DNA from 2 places in the Modestobacter sp. URMC 112 genome. Region 1 is predicted to be linked to the other one. Evidence: riboswitches for the same ligand, from Rfam matches in the RefSeq annotation. Region 1 holds a riboswitch; the other holds the start of a gene.
What was found. A riboswitch is a leader RNA that binds a small molecule or an ion and turns the genes downstream of it on or off. The one in region 1 is predicted to bind S-adenosylmethionine.
Positions count from the first base shown of each region.

Region 2: another riboswitch for S-adenosylmethionine. It lies ahead of thrC (threonine synthase); the one in region 1 lies ahead of ACWIX6_RS01890 (bifunctional o-acetylhomoserine/o-acetylserine sulfhydrylase).

Region 1 is NZ_CP199957.1:406,611-410,665, reverse strand. Features, by position in the region: gene ACWIX6_RS01905 (mechanosensitive ion channel family protein) at 1-101, shown strand, start outside; gene ACWIX6_RS01900 (hypothetical protein) at 98-628, shown strand; gene ACWIX6_RS01895 (zinc-binding dehydrogenase) at 636-1,664, opposite strand; SAM riboswitch class IV at 1,775-1,890, shown strand; gene ACWIX6_RS01890 (bifunctional o-acetylhomoserine/o-acetylserine sulfhydrylase) at 1,934-3,226, shown strand; gene metX (homoserine O-acetyltransferase MetX) at 3,255-4,055, shown strand, end outside.
Region 2 is NZ_CP199957.1:4,354,743-4,358,797, reverse strand. Features, by position in the region: gene ACWIX6_RS20750 (alpha/beta fold hydrolase) at 1-256, shown strand, start outside; gene ACWIX6_RS20745 (ABC transporter permease) at 253-1,128, shown strand; gene ACWIX6_RS20740 (HAD family hydrolase) at 1,219-2,040, opposite strand; SAM riboswitch class I at 2,147-2,274, shown strand; gene thrC (threonine synthase) at 2,287-3,588, shown strand; gene ACWIX6_RS20730 (cold-shock protein) at 3,817-4,017, shown strand.

The sequences.
Region 1 (4,055 bases):
AGGGCGTCTCGCTGCGGGCCGGAGCGGTGCCCGACGGACCCGGGAGCGTGCAGGACGAGGCGCTGGCCGAGGACCGCGTGCGCAGCGGGAGCCGGGCATGACCGGCCCGTCGGGCCCGCCGACCCGGGCTCTGCCCGCGGCCGCCCCGCCGCCGCCGTCGTCCGAGCCCTCCTCGTCGGCCCCCGCGCCGGCGTCCTTCTGGCGCCAGCGGGTGCCCGCCCGGATCGGCCGGGCCCGCACGTCCACCGTCGTGCTGGGGGTGCTGTTCGTCGTCCTCGCCACGCTGTACGTGCTGGTCCGGCCGGACGTCGAGTACACGACCGTGACCACCGAGACCGGGCAGACGGTCCGGGTGCCGGTGTCCCAGCTCGGCCCCACCACCGAGCCGGCCGAACCGGCCACGCCCACGACCGAGGCCCCGGTGGAGACCGGGCCGAGCGCGGTGCCCACGACCACCGACCCCGCGGAGCCGACGACCTCCCGGGACACGGCCCCGGCCCCGACCACCGCGGAGGAGGAGACGGAGCCCACCGGGACGACGCGGGAGACCACCAGCGAGGCACCGGCGACGACGGAGGAGTCGGCCCCCGACCCGGAGACCCAGGAGACGACCACCCCGACCGGCTGAGCCGGGCTCAGAACCGGGTGACGACGGCGATCCCCGGTTCCCGGCCCACCGCCGCCAGCGCCGGCCCGGCGTCGTCCAGGGACAGTTCCGTGGTGACCAGCAGCTCGGGCCGCAGCCGGCCGGCGGCGATCAGCGACAGCAGCGCCGGGTAGTCCGCCGCGGCCATCCCGTGGCTGCCCAGCACGGCCAGCTCGCGGGCGATGACCAGCTCCATCGGCACCTCCGGGCGGCCGAGCGCCGGGGGCAGCAGCCCCACCTGCACGTGCCGGCCGCGCGGGCGCAGGCAGCGGATGGAGTCGGTGCAGGTGTCCGCGCTGCCGACGGCGTCCAGCGAGACGTGCGCGCCGCCGCCGGTGAGCTCGCCGACGGCGGCCGGGACGCCGTCCGGCCCCCGCACGGTGTGCTCGGCGCCCAGCCGGCGGGCCAGCGCCAGCGCACCGGGGGCGACGTCCACCGCGACCACCCGGGCGCCCGCGGCGACGGCGACCTGCACCGCCGACAGCCCCACCCCGCCGCAGCCGAGGACGGCCACCCACTCCCCCGGGCGCACCCGGGCGACCCCGGTGACCGCCCGGAAGGCGGTGGCGAAGCGGCAGCCCATGCTGGCCGCCGTGGAGTCGGGCAGCTCGGGGGGCAACGCGACCAGGTTGACGTCCGCGGCGTCCAGCGCCACGAGCTCGGCCAGCGAGCCCCAGTGGGTGAAGCCCGGCTGCGTCTGGCGCAGGCACACCTGACCGGCGCCCTCCCGGCAGGGGCCGCACGTGCCACAGGCGCAGACGAACGGCACGGTCACCCGGTCGCCGACCGCCCAGCTCCGCACCCGCCCGCCGACCGCGGCCACCGTGCCGGCCAGCTCGTGACCGGGCACGTGCGGCAGGACGACGTCGGGGTCGTGCCCGGACCAGGCGTGCCAGTCGCTGCGGCAGATGCCGCTGGCCCCGACCCGGACGACGACGCCGTCGGGCGCCGGCGCCGGGTCGGGCACCGACCGGACCTCCAGGGGGCCACCGAACTCCTCGAACACCAGTGCGCGCACGCACCCCAGCCTGCCGTGCGCCGGGACGTGCCCGGCGGCGGACCGGCTCCGGACCCCCGGCGCCCGGGGCCTCTGCGCGGCCCCGCGGGCGCCGTCCTAGGATCACCGCAGCTCACGAGAGGCAGCGACAAGCACCTGGCTGGCTGCCCGGCAACCTCAACTCCGTCTGAGGTGCTCCAGGGGAAGAGCTGGCCGGACGGCGACCGCCGCCCGGCAAGGACGGAGCGTCCTCGCGCCGGAGGCTCCGCGACCCGAGGAGGACCTGGCGCATGACCGAACCCAGCGGCTGGAGCTTCGAGACCCGGCAGATCCACGCCGGCGCGGCCCCCGACCCCACCACCGGCGCCCGCGCGCTGCCCATCTACGCGACGACGAGCTACCAGTTCCGCGACACCCAGCACGCGGCGGACCTGTTCGCCCTGGCCGAGCTGGGCAACATCTACACCCGGATCATGAACCCGACGCAGGACGCGCTGGAGCAGCGGGTCACCTCGCTGGAGGGCGGCGTCGCGACCCTGGCCGTGGCCAGCGGCCAGGCGGCCGAGACCCTGGCGATCCTGAACGTCGCCGAGGCCGGCAGCCACGTGGTGGCCTCCGCGTCCCTCTACGGCGGCACCTACAACCTGCTGCACCACTCGCTGCCGAAGATGGGCATCGAGGTCTCCTTCGTGGAGGACCCCGACGACCCGGAGAACTGGCAGTCCCTGGTGCGGGAGAACACCAAGGCGTTCTACGGCGAGACGATCGGCAACCCCAAGGGCGACGTCCTGGACATCGCCGCGGTCGCCGAGGTGGCGCACCGCAACGGCGTCCCGCTGATCGTGGACAACACCATCGCCACGCCCTGGCTGATCCGACCGATCGAGCACGGCGCCGACGTCGTCGTCCACTCGGCGACCAAGTACCTCGGCGGCCACGGCACCGCGATTGCCGGGCTGATCGTCGACTCGGGGAACTTCGACTGGACCGGGGGCAAGTTCCCCGGGTTCACCACCCCGGACCCGACCTACCACGGCGTGGTCTACGCCGACCTCGGCGCGCCCGCCTACGCCCTCAAGGCCCGGGTGCAGCTGCTGCGCGACCTGGGCCCGGCCATCTCCCCGTTCAACGCCTGGCTGGTCGTGCAGGGCATCGAGACGCTGTCCCTGCGGCTGGAGCGGCACGTCGCCAACGCCCAGCAGGTCGCCGAGTGGCTGGACGCCCGGGACGAGGTCGAGTCGGTGCACTACGCCGGGCTGCCGTCCTCCCCCTGGCACGCCGCCCAGCAGCGGTACGCGCCCAAGGGCGCCGGCGCCGTCCTCGCCTTCGAGATCGTCGGCGGCAAGGAGGCCGGCCAGCGCTTCGTGGAGGCGCTGGAGCTGCACAGCCACGTGGCCAACATCGGGGACGTGCGCAGCCTGGTGATCCACCCGGCCTCGACGACGCACTCGCAGCTGACGCCGGATGAGCAGCTGACCGCCGGCGTCACGCCCGGCCTGGTGCGGCTGGCGGTGGGCCTGGAGGGCATCGAGGACATCCTGGCCGACCTGGAGTCCGGCTTCCGCGCCGCCAAGGGCGCCTGAGGTGGCCGGGGTCCGGGACGCCGGACCGGTGTCCCGGACCCCGTCGCCGCCGGTCCGGGCGGGCGGGTGGCTCGAGGGCGACCCGGTCGCCGACCGGCTGTTCCTCGACCTGGACGGACCGGTCCGGCTCGAACGCGGCGGCTCGCTGCCCGCCGTGCGGGTCGCGTACGAGACCTGGGGGACGCTCGCGCCCGACGGCGGCAACGCCGTGCTGGTCGAGCACGCGCTCACCGGGGACAGCCACGTGGTCGGTCCCGCCGGGCCCGGACAGCCGACGCCGGGCTGGTGGCCCACCCTGATCGGGCCCGGCGCGCCGCTGGACAGCGACCACTGGTTCGTCGTCTGCGCCAACGTGCTCGGCGGCTGCCAGGGCACCACCGGGCCGTCCTCGACCGCGCCGGACGGCGGCCGGTGGGGCTCCCGCTTCCCCGAGGTGACCATCGGCGACCAGGTGGCGGTGGAGGCCGCGCTCGCCGACGCGCTGGGGATCGACCGGTGGCGGGCGGTGCTCGGCGGCTCGATGGGCGGCATGCGGGCGCTGGAGTGGGCGGTGTCGCGGCCCGACCGGGTCGGGGGGCTGTTCTTCCTCGCCTCCGGCGCCGTCGCCACGGCCGACCAGATCGGCACCCAGACCACCCAGCAGACCGCCGTCCGCACCGACCCGCGCTGGGCGGGCGGCGACTACCCGCTCGGCGAGGGACCGGTCGCCGGCCTGGGCACCGCCCGACGGATCGCGCACCTGACCTATCGCAGCGGTCTGGAGCTGGACGCCCGGTTCGGGACGACGGTGCAGCCCGACGGCCGGTTCGCCGTCGCCTCCTACCTCGAC
Region 2 (4,055 bases), 930 kb from region 1:
GATCGTCGGCACCGGCGGGGCGGTGCTCCTCGGACTGGCCGACGACGCCGACACCGACCGGGCCGTCGCCGTCCTCGCGGCGCTGCCCGGCGTGGGGCCGGTCGAGCGGGTCGACGAGGGGCTGGTCGTCGACCTCGGTCCCACCGGGCGGGCCGCCGCGCTGACCGCGCTGGTCGAGGCCGGCATCGGGGTGGACCAGCTGACACCCCGTCGCCGGCTGGAGGACGCGTTCCTGTCACTGGTGGGGGAGTCATGAGCACCGTCGAGCCGCACGTCCAGGCGACCGGAGCGGTCGCCGGGTACCGGCCGGAGCGGACGTTGCGACTGTCGGTCGAGCTGCGCCGGCAGTTCAAGCGCCGCCGGACCCTCGGCGTCCTGGCGCTGATGGTCGTGCTGCCGCACCTGCTCATCGGCGCGCTGAAGCTGGGTGGCAGCGAGGAGGCGGCGGAGAACGACCGGGTCAACCTCGTGGACGTCGCGACGGCGAGCGGCCTCAACCTGACGCTCTTCGTGCTCTTCGCCACCACCGGCTTCTTCCTCGTGGTGGTCTTCGCGCTGTTCTTCGGTGACACGGTGGCCAGCGAGGCGCAGTGGGGGTCGTTGCGGTACGCGCTGGCCACGCCGGTCCCGCGGGCCCGGCTGCTCCGCCAGAAGTGGCTGGCTGCCCTGGTGCTGTCGGTCGGCTCGCTGGTCGTGCTGGTCACCGTCTCGCTGGTCGCCGGCGGGGTCGCGTTCGGCTTCGAGGACCTGCAGACGCCGGTGGGCATCTCCCTGGACCAGGGGACGGCGCTGCTGCGGCTGGCCGGGATGGTCGGCTACCTCGCCGTCCACCTGCTCGTCGTCGGGACCCTCGCCTTCTGGCTCTCCACGGTGACCGACGCCCCGCTGGCCGCGGTCGGCGGCGCCGTGTTCACCACGGTCGTCTTCGCCGTGCTGGAGCAGGTCGAGCAGCTGGGCGGCATCCGCGACTGGTTCCCCACGGCGTTCAACTACGCCTGGACCGACCTGCTGCAGACCCCCGTCGACTCCGCCGACCTGTTCCGCGGCGTCGTCCAGGGGCTGGCCTACGCGGCGGTGTTCACCGCCCTCGCCGTCCGCCACTTCAGCCGCAAGGACGTCACCTCGTGACGGCCCCGTCCGGAGGCTCGCACCGAGCTCGCCAGGAGGACCCCGTCCTCCCCACCCCTCGCAGGCTCGGGGCGGTGCCCTGGACGGGGCCTACAGGCTGGCGAGGACGGCCTGGGCCCAGCCCTCGCCCATGGGGGCGTCGGTCACCGACGCGTTGGGGACGGCGGCCACCAGGCCGGTCATCCCCGGGACGGCGGCGCCGTTGGCGGTGATCCACAACCGGGACACCGCGGGGGCCATCTCCAGGTCGCTGACGCTGTCGCCGATCGCCACCGCGTCGGCGGGGTCCAGCCCGCGGCGGGCGAGGTCCCAGCTGATCCCCGCGCCCTTCGTGATGCCGCGCGGCATCAGGTGGTAGACCCGCGGCGGCCGCGCCTCTTCCGCCAGCGTCATCCGCGCGGTGGCCGGGATCTGGCCGTTGTCCTTCAACGTCAGCCAGCCCCAGCCGCGCCCGGCCAGCCACGCGTCGACGGCGGCGGCGTCCACCAGACCCCGCAGCAGGGCGTCGGCGGTGTGCGTCGCGTGCCAGGGCTCGTGCCACTCCAGCCGCCCGGCGTGGGCGGCGACCAGCTCCTCGACCACCCCGAGCTCGGCCATCACCGCCATCGGCGTGCGTCCGGCGTGCTCGCGCGGCAGCTCACCGGTGAGCAGGTGGGTCTCCCGGCCCCCCGCCCAGCTCACCAGCGACCCGAGTTCGGCGATCGACCCGTCGGCGGCGAAGATCCGCGCCGCCTCCACCAGCTGCTCGTGGGTCCGGCCGCTGACCAGCACCAGCGGGACCCCCGCCCGGTGCAGCTCGAGCAGGGCGGTGGCCGGCGTGGCGGTCAGCGCGCGGGCGGCGGTGTGCCAGAACGACCCGCGCGGGCCGACCATGGTGCCGTCGAGGTCGGTGTAGACGATGCGGGTGGGCACCCCGACATCCTGGCCGGTACCCGGCGGAGCGTCCTGTCCGATGCCCGGCGGGCCTCGTCGGCCGTTGCGGTCGGCCGCCCCCGCCGCGGGTAGGCTCTCCCCGTTCCACTCATCCAGAGGGGCAGAGGGACACGGCCCGACGAAGCCCCGGCAACCGCCGTCCGCACACCCGCGGCCGGAAGGTGCCAATTCCGTCCCGCGCGGCTCGACGGCCCGGCGCGGGGAAGATGAGGAGGTAGTCGTCGCATGACCATGACCGCTCCCGGTGCCGCCCAGGCCGACTCGTCGGCAGGGGGCCCGCTCACGCCCAACCCGGCCCGTGGCCTGGTCTGCCGCAACTGCGGCGCCACCTTCGGCCTCATCGCCGAGCACGCCTGCGCCGAGTGCTTCGGCCCGCTCGAGGTGGACTACGACGGCGAGCTGATGCGCGCGGTCACCCGCGGACAGATCGAGGCCGGGCCGCAGAACATCTGGCGCTACGCCCCGCTGCTGCCCGTCGGGCACGACCCGGCCGACCGGGTCACCCTCGACCCGGGGCTGACCCCGCTGGTGCGCGCCGACCGGCTGGCTGCCGAGCTCGGCATCACCGGCGGGCTCTGGGTCAAGGACGACTCCGCCAACCCCACGCACTCCTTCAAGGACCGGGTGGTCAGCCTGGCGGCCACCGCGGCACGGACGTTCGGCTACCGCAAGATCGCCTGTGCCTCGACCGGCAACCTGGCCAACTCCGTCGCCGCCCACGCGGCGCGGATGGGGCTGCCCTCGTTCGTCTTCGTGCCCAGCGACCTCGAGCCGGGCAAGATCGTCCAGTCCGCCGTGTACGGCCAGGCCCTGGTCGCCGTGGACGGGTCCTACGACGAGGTCAACCGGCTCACCAGTGAGCTCGCCGAGACCGACGAGTTCGAGGACACCGCCTTCGTCAACCAGAACGTCCGGCCCTACTACGCCGAGGGCTCCAAGACGATGGGCTACGAGATCGCCGAGCAGCTCGGCTGGCGCATCCCCGCCCAGGTCGTCATCCCGATGGCGTCGGGGTCGCTGCTGACCAAGGTCGACAAGGCCTGGCGCGAGCTGACCGCCGCCGGCGTCGTCGAGGCCACCGACTGGAAGGTCTTCGGCGCCCAGTCGGCCGGCTGCGACCCGATCGCCACCGCCTTCGACAACGGCTGGGACGTGGTCAAGCCGGTCAGGGCCACCGGCATCGCCAAGTCCCTCGCCATCGGCAACCCCGCCGACGGCCCCTACGCCCTGGACGCCGTCCGGCGCACCGGCGGCTCGGTCGGCCGGGCGGGGGACGAGGAGATCGTCGCCGGCATCCGTGACCTGGCCCGGACGACGGGCATCTTCGGTGAGACGGCCGGCGGGGTCACCGTCGCGGTGCTGCGGAAGCTGGTCGAGAGCGGTCGGCTCGACCCCAGCCGGGAGGTCGTCGTCCTCAACACCGGTGAGGGGCTCAAGACCCTCGACCCGCTGCTGCCGGTGGTCGGCCCAACGCACCGGGTCCAGCCGTCGCTGGCCTCGCTCCGGGCGGCCGGCCTGATCGGGTGAAGGACCCCGTCCCCCCCCCCCCCCACCCCTCGCGAGCTCGGGGCGGTGCCCTGGACGGGCCGTACCACAGTTCGGGTGAGACCGCGCGTCGGGCCCCTGGCCAGCGCTGTCGCCTGCTGTACCGTTCCGCGCGGTTCGGGTCCCACGTTCGTGTTCGACGGGCGGAAGAGCTGACACCCGGCTACCCGTCCCGGGGGCCGTCCGCACGCACGGAACGTGGGAGCACACGTGGCACAGGGCACCGTGAAGTGGTTCAACGCCGAGAAGGGCTTCGGCTTCATCGCCGTCGACGGCGGCCAGGACGTCTTCGTCCACTACTCGGCCATCCAGATGGACGGGTACAAGAGCCTCGACGAGGGACAGCGCGTCTCCTTCGAGGTCGTGCAGGGCGAGAAGGGGCCGCAGGCGGACGCCGTCCGCGCCGAGTGACGCGGTGACACCCGAGGCCCGGTCCCCGTCAGGGGGCC